DNA from 2 places in the Microbacterium sp. SORGH_AS_0969 genome. Region 2 is predicted to be linked to the other one. Evidence: predicted binding sites of a transcription regulator. Region 2 holds the regulator's gene; the other holds the start of a gene.
The links. Region 2 encodes HspR, which represses chaperone genes until heat shock. Its sites were predicted from a motif close to AAGTTGAGTCNNNNNGACTCAACTT; they were not measured.
Positions count from the first base shown of each region.

Region 1: QE388_RS11370 (Hsp20/alpha crystallin family protein) is a predicted target of HspR. The motif match lies at 8,074-8,098, and genes of this name have one in related genera.

Region 1 covers NZ_JAUTAG010000001.1:2,443,561-2,453,249, reverse strand. Annotated here, with positions in the region: gene QE388_RS11415 (zinc-binding dehydrogenase) at 1-938, shown strand, start outside; gene QE388_RS11410 (SDR family oxidoreductase) at 935-1,693, shown strand; gene QE388_RS11405 (bifunctional 4-hydroxy-2-oxoglutarate aldolase/2-dehydro-3-deoxy-phosphogluconate aldolase) at 1,690-2,340, shown strand; gene QE388_RS11400 (sugar kinase) at 2,337-3,278, shown strand; gene QE388_RS11395 (fumarylacetoacetate hydrolase family protein) at 3,302-4,153, shown strand; gene QE388_RS11390 (SDR family NAD(P)-dependent oxidoreductase) at 4,150-4,905, shown strand; gene QE388_RS11385 (UbiA family prenyltransferase) at 5,111-5,938, opposite strand; gene QE388_RS11380 (DUF2231 domain-containing protein) at 6,450-7,016, opposite strand; gene QE388_RS11375 (manganese catalase family protein) at 7,013-7,894, opposite strand; gene QE388_RS11370 (Hsp20/alpha crystallin family protein) at 8,128-8,583, shown strand; gene QE388_RS11365 (iron-containing redox enzyme family protein) at 8,790-9,689, shown strand, end outside.
Region 2 covers NZ_JAUTAG010000001.1:1,521,915-1,531,603, forward strand. Annotated here, with positions in the region: gene QE388_RS07120 (DEAD/DEAH box helicase) at 1-138, shown strand, start outside; gene dnaK (molecular chaperone DnaK) at 553-2,424, shown strand; gene QE388_RS07130 (nucleotide exchange factor GrpE) at 2,434-3,048, shown strand; gene QE388_RS07135 (DnaJ C-terminal domain-containing protein) at 3,060-4,049, shown strand; gene QE388_RS07140 (heat shock protein transcriptional repressor HspR) at 4,128-4,565, shown strand; gene QE388_RS07145 (hypothetical protein) at 4,835-5,428, opposite strand; gene QE388_RS07150 (HutD family protein) at 5,461-5,943, opposite strand; gene QE388_RS07155 (IclR family transcriptional regulator) at 6,068-6,742, shown strand; gene QE388_RS07160 (ABC transporter ATP-binding protein) at 6,739-7,836, shown strand; gene QE388_RS07165 (ABC transporter permease) at 7,833-8,483, shown strand; gene QE388_RS07170 (ABC transporter permease) at 8,480-9,196, shown strand; gene QE388_RS07175 (ABC transporter substrate-binding protein) at 9,276-9,689, shown strand, end outside.

The sequences.
Region 1 (9,689 bases), 920 kb from region 2:
TCCGCGTGGCCTACACCGGCCTCTGCGGGACGGACCTGCACATCCTGCACGGCTCGATGGACGCGCGGGTGCAGACGCCGCTCGTCTTCGGTCACGAGATGAGCGGCACGATCGCTTCCCTCGGCGAGGGCGTCGAAGGATGGGCGGTCGGCGACGGGGTCACCGTGATGCCGCTCGCGTGGGACGGAACCTGCCCCGCCTGCCGCGCCGGCAACCAGCACATCTGTCAGAACCTCGATTTCATCGGCATCGACTCCCCCGGCTCGCTCCAGGGGCTGTGGAACGTGCCGGTCGAGACGCTCGTGCGTCTGCCGGAGGGGATCGCACTGGATCACGCCGCCCTCGTCGAGCCCATCGCCGTCGCCGTGCACGACGTGCGCCGCGCCGAGCTCGCGCCCGGCGACAAGGCCGTGGTCATCGGCGGTGGCCCGATCGGCGTCCTCATCGCGTGCGTCGCCCGCCATGTCGGCGCCGAGGTGCTCGTGATCGAGCTCGACGAGAAGCGCCGCGCGCAGATCGAGGAGCTCGGCTTCGCCACCCTCGATCCCCGCGAGCGCGACCAGGTCGCCGTGGTCGAGGAATGGACCGGGGGCGCGGGCGCCGACGTCGTGTTCGAGGTCTCGGGAGCGGCTGCCGCCGTTCGCGGTGCCACGGGCCTGGCGAAGGTGCGCGGCACCATCGTGGTCGTCGCCATCCATCCGACTCCGCGTGAGATCGACCTGCAGCGGATGTTCTGGCGCGAGCTGCGCCTGCTCGGCGCGCGCGTCTACCAACGTCCCGACTTCGAGACCGCCGTCGAGCTCGTCGCCGGCGGTGTGATCCCCACCGATCTGCTCATCACCCGCATCGTGCCGCTCAGCGCCACCGCCGAGGCCTTCGCCGACCTCGAGGCCGGCCGCGCGATGAAGATCCTCGTCGACGTGGGAGGCCAGGCATGAGCGGGCTGTTCTCCCTCGAAGGCACGACCGCCGTCGTCACGGGCGCCCGACGCGGGATCGGCTTCGCGATGGCGCTCGGCCTCGCCGAGGCGGGGGCCGACATCATCGGGGTCAGTGCCTCGCAATCGACGTCGGGCAGCGAGATCGAACGCGCGGTGACGGCCACCGGTCGCTCCTTCACCGGAATTGCGTGCGACTTCGGCGACCCGTCGGCGGTCGACGCGCTGTCGGCGGAGCTTTCCGGACGCCATATCGACATCCTCGTCAACAACGCCGGCACCATCGAGCGCGCCCCGGCGGCGGAGCACCCGCTGGACGCGTGGGACCGGGTGGTGCAGATCAACCTGAGCAGCCAGTTCCGTCTCACGCAGGCGGTCGCCCGGCAGATGCTCGAACGCGGTCGGGGCAAGATCATCTTCACCGCCTCGCTGCTGAGCTTCCAAGGCGGAATCAACGTGCCGGGCTACACGGCGGCCAAGTCGGGCATCGCCGGGCTCACCAAGGCCCTCGCGAACGAGTGGGCGTCCCAGGGCGTCAACGTCAATGCGATCGCGCCGGGCTACATCGCCACCGACAACACCGAGGCCCTGCGCGCCGACAGCGCCCGCTCGACTGCCATCCTCGACCGCATCCCGGCGGGGCGCTGGGGCGAGGCATCCGATCTCGCCGGGGCGACGGTGTTCCTCGCCTCCCGCGCCTCGGACTACGTGTCGGGCATCACGCTCCCGGTCGACGGGGGGTGGCTCGGGCGATGAACGACTCGTCCTCGCTCACCGAACGCCTCAGCTCCGTAGGTATCGTCCCCGTCGTGGTGCTCGACGACGCCGATCGCGCGCGGGATCTCGCCCTCGCCCTGCGCGACGGGGGTATCGGTTGCGCGGAGTTCACTCTGCGCACCCCCGCGGGACTCGCGGCGATCTCCGCGACCTCCGGCATCGACGGGTTCCTCGCGGGTGCGGGGACGGTGCTGACCGTCGAGCAGGCGGATGCCGCGATCGACGCAGGCGCGACCTTCGCCGTCACGCCGGGGTACGACCCCGCGATCGCCGACCGGCTGCGCGCCGGCGGCGTCGCGGTCGTGCCGGGAGTGGCCACGCCCACCGAGGTCCAGCGGGCCCTGTCCGACGGGTTCACGGACGTGAAGGTCTTCCCCGCCGGGCACCTCGGGGGCGCGAGCTACCTCGATGCCCTGCACGGACCGTTCCCCGGTATGCGATTCGTGCCGAGCGGCGGCGTCTCGCCCGACAGTCTCGGCGACTACCTCCGTCGTCCGTGGGTGCTCGCGGCGAGCGGCAGCTGGATGGTTCCGCGCGACGCGATCGCGCGCGGCGATTTCGACGCGATCGCGGCGGCAGCCGCCGACTGCGCCCGCATCCGCGACGACGCACGGTCCGCCCGATGAGCCGCGTCGTCACGCTCGGCGAGAGCATGGGGCTCGTCCTCGGTGCCGGTGTCGGGGGCTGGGAGCACCAGTCGCAGGCGCACGTCGCGACCGGCGGGGCCGAGGGGAACACCGCGATCGGACTCGCCCGCCTCGGGATCCCCGTGACGTGGCTCGGCCGCGTCGGCGATGACGCTCTGGGGCGTCGCGTGGTGGGAGACCTGCGTTCGGAGGGCGTCGAGGTCCGAGCCCTGGTCGACACCGGCGCGCCCACCGGTCTCATGCTCAAGTCGACGCCGCGCGCGGGGGCCACGACCGTCGACTACTACCGCCGCGGCAGCGCGGGGAGCCGTCTCGAGGCCGCCGACCTCGACGGGCTTCCCCTCTCCGCCGGCGACATCCTGCACGTGACCGGTGTCACGCTCGCCCTGTCGGAGTCGGCGCGCGACGCCGTGGTCGTCGCGGTCGACCGTGCTCGCGCAGCCGGCGCCCTGGTGTCGTTCGCCGTGAACCACCGCAGCCGTCTCTGGGCCCACGCCGAGGCCGTCGCCGCGTACGCGCACGTGATCGCCCGCGCCGACATCGTCTTCGCGAGCGACGACGAAGCCCGGATGCTGCACGCGCACACGGCTCCGGAAGACCTCGCCCGCGCGCTGGCCGCGGCCGGTCCCGCCGAGGCCGTCGTCACCTTCGGCGGCGACGGGGCCGTCGCGGTCGTCGACGGCGACCTCCATCGCGTGGCCGCCGTCCCGATCACCCCCGTCGACACCGTCGGCGCCGGTGACGCGTTCGCCGCCGGATACCTGTCCGAGCGCCTCCTCGGCGGCGACGCCGCGACCCGCCTGCGCACGGCATCGCTGGCCGGCGCGTACGCCTGCCTGCATCCCGGCGACTGGCAGGGCGGCATCCGACGATCCGAGCTCGACGGCGCGGCATCCGCCGACCCCGTCACCCGCTGAACCATCCACCCCAAGGAGAACCCATGACCTTCGCTCGACTCGGTGACCCCGGCGCCGAGATCCCCGTCCTGCGCCACGACGGTGCCGTGTACGACCTGCGGCCGCTGACCGCCGACATCGACGGGGCGTTCCTCGCCGCCGACGGTCTGGCCCGCGCGCGTGCCGCGGCCGCACGCGGCGAGCTGACACCGCTCGCCGATGCCGACGCCCTCCGTGTCGGAGCGCCGATCGCCGCCCCGGGCAAGATCGTGTGCATCGGGCTGAACTACCACGACCACGCGGCCGAGACAGGTGCCGCGGTGCCCGCCGAGCCGGTCGTCTTCATGAAAGACCCCTCGACGATCGTCGGCCCCTTCGACGACGTGCTCATTCCGCGCGGATCGACGAAGACGGACTGGGAGGTCGAGCTCGGGGTCGTGATCGGCTCGACCGCGCGGTACCTGTCCTCCCCCGACGAGGCGCTCGCCCACGTGGCGGGATACGTCGTCTCGCACGACGTCTCCGAGCGCGAGTTCCAGCTCGAGCGCGGCGGCCAGTGGGACAAGGGCAAGAGCTGCGAGACGTTCAACCCCCTCGGACCCGACCTGGTGCCGGCATCCGACATCGAAGACCCGCAGGCTCTCGGCCTGCGCCTCTCGGTGAACGGCGTCGAACGGCAGAACGGCTCGACCTCGGCGCAGATCTTCCCGGTCGCGTACGTCGTCTGGTACCTGTCGCAGTTCATGGTGCTGCGCCCGGGCGACCTGGTGAACACGGGGACCCCCGCGGGCGTGGCCATGGGGCTCCCGGACATGCCCTATCTTCGAGCCGGCGACGTGGTGGAGCTCGAGATCGACGGTCTCGGCCGCGCGCGTCAGACGATGGTGCAGGCATGAGCGCCGGCGAGTTCGACGGTCTGTCCGTCGTCGTGACCGGCGGAGCCTCGGGCATCGGACTGGCGACGGCACAGGCGTTCGCCGCGCGGGGCGCACGGGTGGCGGTGCTCGACCTGGTCACCGATCATCTCGACGAGGGCCTGACCGGATTCGGGGCGGACGTCACCGACCGGGACTCCGTGGATGCCGCCCTGGCCGCCGTCGCGGACCGATTCGGCGGCGTCGACGTGCTGGTGAACAGCGCGGGTGTGAGCTGCGTGGGAACCGTCGAGGAGGCCACCGAGGCCGACTGGGACCGTGTGCTGAACATCAACGTGCGCGGCACCGCCCGCGCGTGCGCCGCAGCACTCCCGTACCTTAAGCGCTCGGAGCACGCGTCGATCGTCAACGTGTGCTCGATCGGGGCGCTCAACGGCCTCCCCCAGCGCGCCGTCTACAACGCTTCGAAGGGAGCGATCCTCTCGCTCACCTACGCGATGGCGACCGACCATGTGCGCGAGGGCGTGCGGGTGAACTGCGTGAGCCCCGGCACGGTGTCGACGCCCTTCGTCGAGCGGATGCTGCAGAACTTCCCCGACCCGGTCGCCGAGCGTGCCGCGCTCGACGCCCGCCAGGCGACGGGCCGCATGGTCACGCCCGACGAGGTCGCCGGGGCGATCCTGTACCTCGCGAGCCCGCTGTCGGGGTCGACCACGGGCACGGCCCTCGAGGTCGACGGCGGCGTGACGCACCTCCGGGTGCGCCCGCAGTAGTCCGCGGTCCGGGGCGGGGCGCCGCGGCGGCTCAGTCCGTCGGTGCCCCGCCCCGACCGCTTCACTGCCGGTGGCTGAGCAGCGCACCACCCCCGCAGCCCAGGTGGCTGAGCCCGTCGAAGCCACCGGACCCCGCCCCCACCCCCGCAACACAGGTGGCTGAGCCCGTCGAAGCCACCGGGCCGTTGCCCAGCGGCCCGCGCCGTCACGCCACGACGAGCTGCGCGGCGAGCAGCAGCGCCGCCAGCATCGTCAGCTGGAACACCGCCCGCCCCGGCGATCGCACGAACACCATGACCACCGCGGCGACCGCGACCGCCGCCACCGCCACGAAGAAGACGAGGCCCAGGGCCGTGGCATCCGTGCCCCGAAGCACCGCGATCGCGCCGGCGAGGATCCCGCACGCGGCCAGGACCACCGAGGCGCGCGCTCCGAGACGGTGCGGGAGTCCCCGCACCCCGGTGCGGCGGTCGTCGTCGAGGTCGCGCACGACGTTGGTGAGGTGGACGGCTGCTCCGAGCGCCGCCCCGGCGACGGACGCCCAGGGCGCCGCGAGCGCCGGAGGGACGGTTGACAGCGTCGCGAACGAGGGGAAGAGCCCGAAGCTCAACACGAAGGGCGCGATCGAGAACGGCGTCGACTTCAGCCCGGCGTTGTAGGCCCAGGCCGAGCCGAGCGCGATGGCGTGCGCCGCGACGAGCCCCGGGCCCAGCGGCACCGAGAGCCCCACGGCGAGGATCGCGGATGCCACGGCCACCGCGAGCGCACGCTCCGGGGTGACCGCTCCCCCGGCGATGGGCTTGTCGGTGCGGCCGACGGCCGCGTCACGCGCCCCGTCGATCGCGTCGTTGGAGAGCCCCACCGAGACCTGACCCGCGAAGACGGCCACCACGAGCAGCGCGAGGCGCGCGGGCTCGACGCCCGCCGCGATCCCGAGCGCGAGGGAGAGGACGGTGACCACGAGCGTGGGACCGGGATGGGTCGCGCCCCAGAGGGCCCGCACGAGGTGCGGCTTCGCCGCGGCATCCGTCATTCGTCGACGCTATCGTGCGGCGAGGGCGGTCGGCGCGGCGTGCCGTCGTGCGGAGTTTTCACCCGGCGCGCCGTGCCGTCGCGCGGAGTCGGGGCGCGGCGCGCCGGTCCCGAGCCCGCGGCGCCGGCGTGTCGCCGCCGAGGTCCGCGCGACGGTACACGTCCTGCCACTTTCGTCATCCACGAGGTCTCCCGGCCAACCGTGCCGTCACGCGGAGACCTCGCCCGACACGCCGATCCCGAGACCGCTCCCCCGGCGTGCCGCTCACGAACTCCGCCCGACGGCACGCGTCCCAGCACAGCCGCGACACGGCCACAGGCCTCCCCGGCCACCCGTCCCCGCGTACCGTCGTGCGGAGCCCCTCCCCGACACGCCGCCACCCCACACCCCCACCCGGCGTGTCGCCGACGAACTCCGCCCGACGGCACACGTCCCGGCACGACCGCGACGGGGGAACGACGGAACCCGGATGCCATGGCATCCGGGTTCCGAAACGGAGACGACGCGACCCTCAGGCGGTCTCGAAGCCCTCTCGCTGCGTGTTCTCGTCGGCGACACGGACGCCCCAGCGGTACGCGAGCTTGCCGCCGAGCCAGCCGGAGACGCCGAGACCGAGAGAAGCCACGGCGCTCAGAGCGAAGGCGACGACCGGCACGCGGCCGAGGTCGAGGAGACGCACGAGCAGACCGAGCGAGAACAGCACCATCGCCGTGACGTTGAGCACCAGGTGCGCGAGCGCGGTCCGGCGAGCGGGGGTCCCGGACGGGATGCGCGACATGTCCAGCAGCCCGAGCACCGAGGCGAACGCGGCCCCGCCGAGACCGATTCCGATGAGCCAGCGCGAGCCCGTCGCGAAAGCCCGAGGGTCGTCGGCGGCGAGCCCGAGCAGATCGAACACCAGGCTCGACGACCACGCCCCGATCGGGATCGTCACCGCGACCGGATGGAACGGATGGCCGTACGGCCCCGCGACGATCGCCCGGGGAACCTTGGCCGCGCGCATCGCGGGGAAGCTCGCTCCGCTCCGCGGTGCCGAGACCGTCGAGGGCCCCGGCACCGCGGCATCCGCCCCGCTCATTCCTTGTGCAGCGCGTCCTGCGCGCGACCGGCGAGCTTCTCGACCGTGTTCGGCAGCTCGGTCGTGCCGTAGAACCGGGCGTCGGGGTGCGTGGGCGGGGGCATCGGCACGCCCGCGGGCGGCTCCGGCAGGTAGGTGAACTCGCCCTTGCCGTCGGGGGTCGGGCCCGAGGCCCAGGTACCGTCTCCGGCCTGCTTCCCGTCGCTGAAATTGATGTACTGGTACGACACGTCGCGATCCTCCTTGTCGAGGGGGAAGTTGCTCGGCACCGGGAGCTTCTCGAGCCCCTCGGCCTGCAGTTCGGCGGCGGCCGCTGCCCACTGGTTCTGGTGCATGGTGTCGCGTGCGAGCAGGAACGCGAGCAGGTCCTTCACGCCGTGGTCGTCGGTCTGGTGGTAGAGCCGCGCGACCTGCACGCGCCCCTGCATCTCGGCGTTCGCGTTCGCCGTGAAGTCGGCGAGGAGGTTGCCGCTCGCGGTGACGAAGCTGCCCTGCCACGGGTTGCCCATCGAGTCGACCGGGCGCGCGCCGGCCCCCGCGACGATCCCGTGCTGGATGTCGGTGCCGCCGATGACCGCGGCGACGGTCGGGTCGTTCTGCACGGCCTCCTCGGTGATGCCGAGCGGGGCCTTCTCGAGCAGCTGGGCGATCATGATCGCGAGCATCTCGACGTGGCCCATCTCTTCGGCGCCGATCCCGAACACGAGATCCCGGTACTTGCCGGGCATGTGCATGTTCCAGGCCTGGAACTGGTACTGCATCGCGACCGAGATCTCGCCGTACTGCCCGCCCAGCACCTCCTGGAGCTTGCGGGCGTAGACCGCGTCGGGCTTCTCGGGGGTCGCGGAATGCTGGAGCTCTTGCCGGTGGAAGTACATCGTCTCTCCTCACCGCGCCGTGGGGGGATGCTCGGTCGGTCGACCGGGGTGGCGCGTTGGGGGCTACGAAACGGGTCGCTCGACGGGTTCGGCACGGGGGTTGTCGTCGGCCACGGAGTGCGTGACAATCGCGCACCCGGGGTCTTGGCACTCTCATCCCGAGAGTGCTAATCTGGTCGCAGTTGAGCGAACACGACTCAACTTCAACGGACAGATCGAAAAGGAGTATCGACATGGCCACCTACGACCCCTTCCGCGACCTCGACCGCCTCGCGTCGACCCTTCTCGACGCTCGCCGCGGCGGCGGACCGCGACGGATGCCGATGGACCTCTACCGCGATGGTGACCACTACGTCCTCGCCGCCGACCTCCCGGGCGTCGACCCGGGATCGGTCGACATCGACGTCGACGGTCAGCTGCTCACGATCCGCGCCGAACGCACGCTCTCCTCGGGCGAAGGCGTGAAGTGGATCACCCGCGAGCGCGAGACGGCCTCGTTCGTGCGGCAGCTCAACCTCGGCCAGGGCATCGACACCGACAACATCAGCGCGTCGTACCGCAACGGCGTGCTCAGCGTCACGATCCCGGTCAGCGAGAAGGCGAAGCCGCGCCGCATCGCCGTCTCGACCGACGACCACGACGGCGTCATCGAAGCGCACGAGAGCACCCCGCAGCTCATCGAGCAGTGAGTCGCACCACGAGGGGGCCGGCCTTCCGGGGCCGGCCCCCTCGCCGTCTGCGCGCGGTGCATGGGCGCAACCGTGAAGGTGGGCGACGGGCGCGCCCCGCCGTGCGCGCGGGGCAAACGCCGCGTGCGCGGAGGGCACGGCCGGTCGTGCCCGCGCTCGGTGTCAAGGCCCTCGGCGCAGCGCGCTGACCGCCGCAGAGTGCCGAGGTGTCTGTCACCATCCCCTCCCCCCTGAGCCCCCCGGACGATCGCGCCGTCGCGCCCACCCTGCCCTTCCGTCCGCGCGGCCCGGTCAGCGCCGCCGTGCTCGACCACCTCGTCCACGGTGCCGTCACCGCCCACACGGCTCTCGCCGACGCCGCGGTCGCGGCATCCGTCGACATCGAACGCGACGAGGATCTGCAGCTGGCCCTGTTCGCGCTGTACGCGTCGTCGTACGGATCCATCCCCGCCTTCCGCGCCGACCTGGAGTGGAACCCGAGCCTCATCGCCACGCGCCGCGTGATCGAGACGGCTTTCGATCTCTCGCTGCGGCGAAGCGTCGAGGTTCCCGCGCTTCCGGCGGCGACAGCGGATGCCGTGGCCCGCGCGCTCTTCACGATGACCGGCGCCGACACCGGCCCGAGCCTGTCGCGCCACCTTGCTCGGAAGGCGACCCTCGACCAGGCGCGCGAGTTCCTCGTCCAGCGCACGATCTACACGCTCCGGGAAGCGGACCCGCACTCGTGGGCGATCCCGCGGTTGACCGGGCGCCCGAAGGCGGCGCTCGTCGAGATCCAGTCCGACGAGTACGGCGGCGGCCGCCCGGACCGCGTGCACGCGACCCTCTTCGCCCGCGCGGTCCGCGCCGCAGGCCTGGATGCCGAGTACGGAGCGTACATCGACGAGGTGCCAGCCGTGACCCTCGCATCGCACAACGCCATGTCGATGTTCGGCCTCAATCGGCGCCTGCTGGGCGCGATCGTCGGGCATCTCGCCGCGTTCGAGATGACCTCGTCCATCCCCAACCGTCTCTACGCCGAGGGGCTACGTCGGCTCGGGTTCGACGACGACGTCTGCGAGTACTTCGACGAGCACGTCGAAGCGGATGCGGTGCACGAACAGATC
Region 2 (9,689 bases):
GACCTCTCGCGCGACACGATCAACCGCCTCGCCGACACCCGCATCTCGGGCCAGCTGATCGACCTGCGGCTCGACCAGGGCGGACGCTCCGCGAAGCGCAGCGACCGGCCCCAGCGTCGGGATCGCGACCGCGACTGAGCCTCCGACCGGCCGCCGCGCCGGGTCTGCGGCATCCGTTCGACGCCCCCGCTGCCCTTCTGGGCGCGGGGGCGTCGGTGTCGTGCGCCGGCAATGACCTGACCGCTGAGGGCGTGTCCCACTTTGTGCAGTTCGAAGGCCCTGCGGCCGCACATAGTGGGACATCTGAGGGTGAGGCGGGGTCGTGGCTGTTGGGCGTGTCCCACTTTGTGCAGTTCGGAGGCCCTGCGGCTGCACATAGTGGGACATCTGAATGCGCAAGTTGCGCGCCGAAGTTGAGCCAATTCATATCAAGTCTCCTTGACGCCCGGAGAGGGCTGCGATAACCTTGAGTCATCGCGGCTCAACCCGCGAGAAGACTTCATCAGAACCACGAGCTCGGCACCGGCCGGGCTCACAAGCAAGGAGACACATATGCCACGTGCAGTGGGAATCGACCTCGGTACGACCAACTCCGTCGTGAGCGTCCTCGAGGGTGGCGAGCCCAAGGTCATCGCCAACGCCGAGGGTTTCCGCACGACCCCCTCGGTCGTCGCGTTCACGAAGGACGGCGAGGTGCTCGTCGGCGAGACCGCCAAGCGCCAGGCCGTGACCAACGTCGACCGCACCATCTCGAGCGTCAAGCGCCACATGGGCACGACCTGGACCTTCGATGTCGACGGCAAGAAGTGGACGCCGCAGGAGATCTCGGCCCGCATCCTGCAGAAGCTCAAGCGCGACGCCGAGGAGTACCTGGGCGACAGCGTGACGGATGCCGTCATCACGGTGCCCGCGTACTTCAACGACGCCGAGCGTCAGGCCACCAAGGAGGCCGGTGAGATCGCGGGCCTCAACGTCCTGCGCATCATCAACGAGCCCACCGCCGCGGCCCTCGCGTACGGCCTCGACAAGGGCAAGGAAGACGAGCTCATCCTCGTGTTCGACCTCGGTGGCGGAACGTTCGACGTGTCGCTGCTCGAGGTGGGCAAGGACGACGACTTCTCGACCATCCAGGTGCGCGCCACCGCCGGTGACAACCGCCTCGGTGGTGACGACTGGGACCAGCGTCTCGTCGAGTACCTCATCAAGCAGTTCAAGGACACCACCGGTGTCGACGTCTCGGGTGACAAGATCGCCCTCCAGCGTCTGAAGGAAGCGGCCGAGCAGGCCAAGAAGGAGCTCTCGTCGTCCACGTCGACGAGCATCAACCTGCCCTACCTGTCGCTGACCGACTCCGGCCCCGTGTCGCTGAGCGAGACGATCACGCGCGCCAAGTTCGAGGACCTCACCAAGGACCTCCTCGACCGCACCCGCAAGCCCTTCTCCGACGTCATCCGCGAGGCCGGCGTCAAGGTCGACGACATCGCCCACGTGGTGCTCGTCGGCGGCTCGACCCGCATGCCCGCGGTCGCCGAGCTCGTCAAGAAGGAGACCGGTAAGGACGCCAATAAGGGCGTGAACCCCGACGAGGTCGTGGCCGTGGGCGCAGCCCTGCAGGCCGGTGTCCTCAAGGGTGAGCGCAAGGACGTGCTGCTCATCGACGTCACCCCCCTGAGCCTCGGTATCGAGACCAAGGGCGGCATCATGACCAAGCTCATCGAGCGCAACACGGCCATCCCGACCAAGCGCAGCGAGACCTTCACCACCGCCGACGACAACCAGCCGTCGGTCGCGATCCAGGTCTTCCAGGGCGAGCGCGAGTTCACCCGCGACAACAAGCCGCTGGGCACCTTCGAGCTCACCGGTATCGCCCCGGCTCCCCGTGGCATCCCGCAGGTCGAGGTCACCTTCGACATCGACGCCAACGGCATCGTGCACGTGTCCGCGAAGGACAAGGGCACCGGCAAGGAGCAGTCGATGACGATCACGGGCGGCTCGTCGCTGCCCAAGGAAGACATCGAGCGCATGGTGCGCGAGGCCGAGGAGAACGCCGCGGAGGACAAGAAGCGCCGTGAGTCCGCCGAGACCCGCAACCAGGCCGAGACGCTCTCGTACTCGATCGAGAAGCTGATCAAGGAGAACGAGGACAAGCTCCCCGCCGAGGTCAAGACCGAGGTGCAGGGCGACGTCGACGCGCTCAAGACGGCTCTCGCCGGTGACGACGACGACGCGGTCAAGACCGCGTTCGACAAGCTGAACGCCAGCCAGGGCAAGCTCGGCGAGGCCATCTACGCCTCGTCGCAGGCTGCCGGCGAGCCCGCCGACCCGAACGTGGGTCAGCCGGGCAACGGCGAGACGCCGAACCCCGAGGAAGACGTCATCGACGCCGAGGTCGTCGACGACGAGAACCCCGACGAGAAGAAGTAAGCAGAGAACATGGCACACAAGGACGACGAACAGCCCACGGGCTCGGGCGCCGGTCCTGACGAGACGGGGCCGGAGGAGAACACCTCCGGCCCCGCGCCGTCGGGCGAGCAGTCCGAGACGCCGGAACCGGACGCCGAGGGCCTGACCATCGACGACATCCTCGGGGCCGAGCAGACGCCCGAGGCCGCCGCAGAGGGGGCGGGCTCCGACAAGGAGGCCTCCCTGCTGATCGACCTCAAGCGCCTGCAGGCCGAGTACGCCAACTACCGTCGGCGGACCGAGGAGCAGCGCGAGCGCGAGATCGAGCGCGCCAAGGGCGAGGCCGTGAAGGGCCTGCTGCCCGTCATGGACGACCTCGACCGCGCCGCCAAGCACGGCGATCTCGTCGAGGGCAGCCCGCTGGCCGCGATCGGCGAGAAGGTGCGCGCCGTGGCCGAGCGCCTCGGTGTGGTCTCGTACGGCGCCGTCGGCGAGGTGTTCGACCCGCAGCAGCACGAGGCGATCTTCCAGGCTCCGACCCCGGGTGCGACCGAGACGACGATCCTCGAGGTCGTCGAGGTCGGCTACCGCCTCGGCTCGGTCGAACTGCGACCGGCGAAGGTCGTCGTCGCCGTGCCGGCCTAAGAGGAGGACACATGGCGAGTCAGGACTGGTTCGACAAGGACTTCTACAAGGTCCTCGGTGTCGACAAGGGCGTGAGCGCGGCCGATCTGAAGAAGACCTACCGCAAGCTGGCGCGCCAGTACCACCCCGACTCGAACCCGGGCGACGCGAAAGCGGAGGCCAAGTTCAAGGAGATCAGCGAGGCCTACTCGGTGCTCAACGACCCCGAGCAGCGCGAGGAGTACGACCAGATCCGGGCCATGGGCTCGGGGGCGCGCTTCTCGGCTCCGGGGACGGGCGCCGGCGGCGGTTTCGACGACGTGTTCAGCCGTTTCGGTCAGCAGCGCGGGGGGACGGCGGGTGGACCCGCCGGCTTCGAGGACTTCTTCTCGATGTTCGACCAGGGCGGAGGGGGCTTCGGCTCCGGACGCTTCGGTCAGACGACGGGCGGGTACCGCGGCTTCGGCGGTCCTCAGCGCGGGGCCGACGTCACGGCGCGCACGACGATCGACTTCGTCACCGCGGCGAAGGGCGAGACCATCACCCTGCAGGGTGAGGACAACAAGCCCTTCAAGGTGAAGATCCCGGCCGGGGTCTCGGACGGGCAGAAGATCCGCCTGCGCGGTCGCGGCCGCCCCTCGCCCGATGGGGGAGAGAGCGGCGACATCGTCGTGACGGTCGCGGTGCGTCCGCACCCGGTGTTCACGCGTGACGGCCTCAACCTGCGGCTGACGGTCCCCGTGACCTTCACCGAGGCGGCTCTCGGCGCGACCATCGAGGTTCCCACCCTCGGCGGCGACCCGGTGCGGCTTCGTGTGGCCCCGGGCACTCCGTCGGGGCGCGTGCTGCGCGTCAAGGGGCGTGGTATCCAGACCTCCAAGGGCACCGGCGACCTGCTCGCCGAAGTCCAGGTCGCGGTCCCCGCGCACCTCGACGACGCCGCCCGCGAGGCCCTCGAGCGTTTCCACGAGCTCGAACCGAAAGAGAATCCCCGCGCCGACCTGATGGCCAAGGCGCGATAACACCACCACGCCGGGGCTCGGCATCCGGAATCACGGATGCCGGGACCCCGGCGAACGGCACGAGCGAGAGGAGAAGACGTGGCCGACCGAGAGATCGATGAGGATTCCCCCATCTTCGCCATCGCCGTCGCCGCCGAGCTGTCGAACATGCACCCGCAGACCCTGCGGCAGTACGACCGGCTCGGCCTCGTCGTTCCCGCGCGGACCCAGGGCGGGTCGCGCCGGTACTCGAGCCGGCACGTGCAGCAGCTGCGCGAGGTCGCGCGCCTGTCGAGCGAGGGCATGAGCCTCCCCGCGATCGCGCGCCTGCTGACGCTCGAGCAGCAGGTGCATGACCTGTCGCGCCGCGTGAGCGACCTCGAGCGGCAGCTCATCGCCGAACGCGAGTCGCGCCCGGGTGCGCGCGTGTTCGCCGCCGGAGCGACCGGCTCGGTCGTGACGCTGCGTCACGGTGCGCGCGTGCGGCGCGCGACCGACATCGTGCTGTGGCGTCCGCGCGACGCGCACGGCGACTGACGCCGCCTCCGCGCCGCGAGCACGCTCTGTGCGGCGCGAGGCCCCTGCGCGCCGCGAGGCCTCCGCGTGCGAGGCGAGGTCCCTGAGCTCGAAGTGAGGTCCCTGAGCTCGTCGAAGGGACCGGGATGCCGCGGTCGCCCGGTGGCTTCGACAAGCTCAGCCACCTCTGCCGGGCTGCCGCGGTAGCCGTTGCGTCGACGGGCTCAGCCACCTCTGCCGGGCTGTCGCGGTAGCCCGTGGCTTCGACGCGCTCAGCCACCCCTGCCGGGTCAGGCGGGATCGAGGCGCAGAACGGCGGAGGATTCGCCGAGCTTCAAGTCGTCGACGATGCGCACCGTCCGGGCGATGGCATCCACGTCGCCGATGACCGTGCCGAAACGCTCGCGGTCGGAGCAGACCGCGGTGACCGTGACGAAGTGCGAGCCCGTGTCCCACGTGTACGTCGCGAACGGCGGCGTCTTCGGGTCGGTCGGCAGCGGCATCGCGAGCTTCTCGCCGACGCCGAGGTAGGTGCTGCGGAACGACTCGGTGTCGTCGTACTCCATCGGCATCATCGCCCGCGCGGTGCGCAGTTGCGGCGTCGCCTCCTGCAGCTGCGCCATGACGACGAGCAGCTCCGGGTCGCTCTTCCAGACCCACACGAGCACGCGGCCGGCCGCTCGGCGCATGAGCAGGGGAGCGGCCTGGCTGAGGATCCACGCGAAAGCTCCGCCGCCGGGGCGGGGTGTCGATCCCGCGGCGGTGTTCGCCTGGTTCAGCAGCATGCCGATGGCGGCCTTGCGATGGCGGCGGCCGCGGAATCCGAGAGAGCCCGTGACGGGCACCCAGCGGTCGGCGGGGGCGTCGGCCTGCAGTCGGGACATGGGTCCAGCCTAGAAGGAGCGACCGGGTGGAGTCAGTCCCCGTCCAGGCGCACCACGACGGAATCGGCCGGCAGCGGTTCGCGGGCGTCGAGCCGGATGACGTCGAAGCGCTCTGCGTCGACGATCGGTGCGCAGAGGACCGCGATCGCGGCATCCGGCAGCCGTGCACCGGCGGCGACGACAGCGAGAGTGGGCCGACTCTCGGATGCCATGAGGTTGACGGCATGACACGGGTGGTCGAGCGCCAGCAGGCGTGTCGTCGCGTCCCCGTCGAACCGCGCGATCTCACCGTGGCGGACGTCGAGCTCTTCGCCGTCGACCTCGAGGCGGACGCCGCCGCCCCACGGCACGAACGTGCGGTGCAGGTCGGGGAAGGACGAGAAGGCAGCGGGGTCGTCGAGTCGCGCGACGCTCAATCGCCAGGAGGTCTCGGTGAAGAGCGGCCACGTCTGCCCCCGCCCGTTGCGCCACGGCGTCGCGGGTGTCTCGGCGAAGCGGCGGATCACGGTGGCCATACCGGCACGGTACTCCACGCACTATTGCCATTCTGTGGCAACCGCGTTTTACTCGCTGGAAACATGAACAGCGGGACCGCGTAACAGCGGCCGCATAACGTCACTCGCAACGAAGGGAGGACGCATGGCCGAAACACCCACCCGCACCGTCGACCGGGCGCTGTCGCTGCTGGGGACCGTCTGCGATTCCGGACCGATCACCCTGGCCGACGCGGCCCGCGCCGCGGAGCTGTCCGCGAGCACCGCTCTCCGACTGCTGCGCACACTCGAGGCCCAGGAGTTCGTCCGCCGTGTCGCCGACGGCCGCTACGCCGCCGGAGCGCGCATCGTGCAGCTCGGTGCCCTCGCCCTGTCGAACGACTCGCTCGTCTCGCTCGCCGAACCCGCCCTCGCCCGCGTCGTCGCCGAGACGGGCGAGTCCTGTTACCTCGCCGTCCGCGGGGCGGGTGACACGGCCCTCTACATCGCGATCGTCGAGGGAACGCACTCCATCCGCCACGCGAGCTGGGTGGGTCGGACGATCCCGCTGCACGGGTCCGCCGCCGGTGCGGTGCTCGAGGGTCAGACCGGCGAGGCCGGCTACGTCGTCGTCATGCAGGGCGTCGAGGACGACGTCACCGCGATCGCCGCCCCCGTCGTCGTGGGCGGGAGGGTCGTGGCATCCCTCTCCGTCGTCGTCCCGAGCTACCGCACGACCGACGTCAAGAACGCGGCGATCGGACGCCTGCTCGTCGCGGAGAGCCGGTCGATCCTGGCGCACCCCGAACTTCCCGCTGCGGCTGAGGAGCGCGCTCGATGATCACCTTCCAGAACGTCACCAAGCGCTACGGCGACACGGTCGCGGTCGACGACCTGCAGCTCGTGGCGCCGTCCGGAAAGCTCACGATCCTCGTCGGCCCGTCGGGATGCGGCAAGACGACCTCGTTGCGGATGGTCAACCGGCTCATCCGGCCGACCTCCGGCGACATCCTGCTCGACGGGGAGTCGACAGCGGGCATGGATGTCGCCGCCCTCCGCCGCCGGATCGGCTACGTCATCCAGCACGCGGGACTGTTCCCGCACCGCACGATCGCCGACAACATCGCCACGACCCCGCGGCTGGCGGGCGTGCCCGCGAAGCAGGCGCGAAGCCGCGCGATCGAGCTGATGGAACGCGTCGGACTCCCGGCGTCGTTCGCCTCGCGGTATCCCTGGCAGCTGTCCGGGGGGCAGCAGCAGCGCGTCGGCGTCGCCCGTGCCCTTGCGGCCGACCCCGCCTTCATGCTGATGGACGAACCGTTCAGCGCCGTCGACCCCGTCGTCCGCGCGCAGTTGCAGGACGAGTTCCTGCGCATCCAGCGCGAAGAGGGAAAGACCATCGTCATGGTCACGCACGACATCGACGAGGCGCTCAAGCTCGGCGACTACGTCGCGGTGATGCGCACGGGCGGACGCCTCGCCCAGCTCGCCACCCCCGAAGAACTGCTGACCAGCCCGGCCGACGCCTTCGTCGCGGACTTCGTCGGGCGCGACCGCGGCTACCGCTCCCTCGGCTTCCGCTCGGTCTCCGACCTGCCGCTGACGCTCGAGCCGACCGTCGTCGTGGGCACCCCTGTGGCCGAGGCGCGGGGCGCGACCGACGACGACTGGCTCCTGGTGGTCGACGGCGAGCGGCGCCCGCTCGGTTGGGTCGAGCCGCGTCGTCTGAACGGCCCGATCGCCGTGTCCGACCTGAATCTCGCCGGCACCGTCGCTCCGCGCGAGGGAACCCTGCGGCAGGTGCTCGACGCAGCCCTCAGCGCCCCGAGCCGTCGCGGCGTGATCGTGGACGACGCCGGAGCGGTCGCGGGATCCGTGACGGCCGCAGCCGTGGTCGCGATGATCCCCGAGCTCGACGCGGGGGCGGCGGCATGAACCTCGACTGGGTGTTCCGCGAGAGCGACAACATCCTCGGACTGCTCGCGTCCCACATCGCACTCTCGGTCGTCCCGGTGATCGTCGGCCTCGTTCTCGCACTCCCGCTCGGTTGGGCGGCCCAGCGCAGCGGCGTGTTCAAGACGGGCCTGTTGAGCATCACCGGACTGCTCTACACGATCCCCTCTCTCGCTCTCTTCGTGCTGCTGCCCTCGGTGCTCGGGACCCGCATCCTCGACCCGCTCAACGTCATCGTCGCGCTGACCGTGTACACGCTGGCACTGCTGGTCCGCACGGTCTCGGACGGGCTCGACTCGGTCGCCCCCGAGACCCTGCAGGCAGCGGATGCCATGGGCTACCGGCCCCTTCACCGGCTGCTGTCGGTGGAGCTTCCGGTGGCCGTGCCGGTCATCGCGGCGGGGCTGCGCGTCGCGGTGGTCTCCAACGTCAGCGTCGTCTCGATCGCGGCTCTGATCGGCACCCCCCAGCTCGGACTGCTGTTCACGCAGGGCGCGCAGCTGCGGTTCCTCACCCCGATCATCGTCGGCATCGTGCTCTGTCTCGTGCTGGCCCTCGTGCTCGACGGACTCGTGCTGCTCCTGGCGCGCGTGATGACCCCGTGGACCCCGAGAGGAGCACACGCGTGATCGACTACCTGCTCGACCCGAACAACTGGACCGGGTCCGGCGGCATCCCGGTCCTCGTCGGACAGCACCTGATCTACACCGCCGTCGCCCTCGTCATCGCGGCAGCGATCGGGGTTCCCGCGGGCCTCTACGTCGGGCACACCGGACGCGGCGTCGTCGTCATCGCCGGCTTCGCGAACGCCCTGCGCGCCCTGCCGACGCTGGGACTGATCGTCCTGCTCGTCATGATCGTGGCACCGCTCATCGCGTCGGATCTCGCGTTCGTCATCCCCAGCATCATCGTGCTCGTGCTGTTGGCGATCCCGCCCATCATGACGAACACGTACGCCGGCATCCGAGCCGTGGATGCCGCCGCCGTCGACGCCGCCGTGGGGATGGGGTACCGGCCCCTCCGAGTGCTGTTCTCGGTGCAGGTGCCGTGCGCACTGCCGCTGATCATCTCGGGCTTCCGCGGAGCGACCCTCCAGGTCATCTCGACCGCGACCATCGCCGCCTACGTCTCGCTCGGTGGCCTCGGTCGCCTCATCATCGACGGCCGCGCGCAGAACGACTACGACAAGATGCTCGTCGGCGCGCTGCTGGTGGCGATCCTCGCGCTCGTCGTCGACCTGCTGCTCGCCCTCGCCGCGCGTGTCTTCGTCTCTCCGGGCCTCGACCGCCGGACCTCTCGCATCCCCCTGCGCGTTCGGCGCTCCGCCGTCGCCGCTTCCTGACCCGTTCCATCCGAAAGCACCACCCGACCCGCACCACCGCTTTTCTCGCTCCGTGCTCCGCACGACGAAAGGAACCCTGATGATCCGTACCCGCATCGCCGCGGCGGCCGCCCTCGCGACCGTCGCCGCCCTCGCCCTCTCCGCCTGCTCCTCGGGCGGCAACCCGCTCGCTGCGGGCGATGACCAGTCCGCTCCGGCCGACAGCATCGTCATCGGCTCGGCCGACTTCCCCGAGAGCCAGCTGCTCGCGACCATCTACGCCCAGGCGCTCACCGGGGCCGGCGTCGAGGCGACCACGCGCCTGAACATCGGCAGCCGCGAGGTGTACATGCCGGCCCTCCTCGACGGCTCGATCAACATGCTCCCCGAGTACACGGGCGCGACCCTCAGCTACCTCACGAAGGGCGACGCGGGCGTCTCGAGCTCGGCCGACGTGGCCGCCGCGCTCGAGAAGGCGCTGCCCGAGGGCATCACCATGCTGACGCCGTCACAG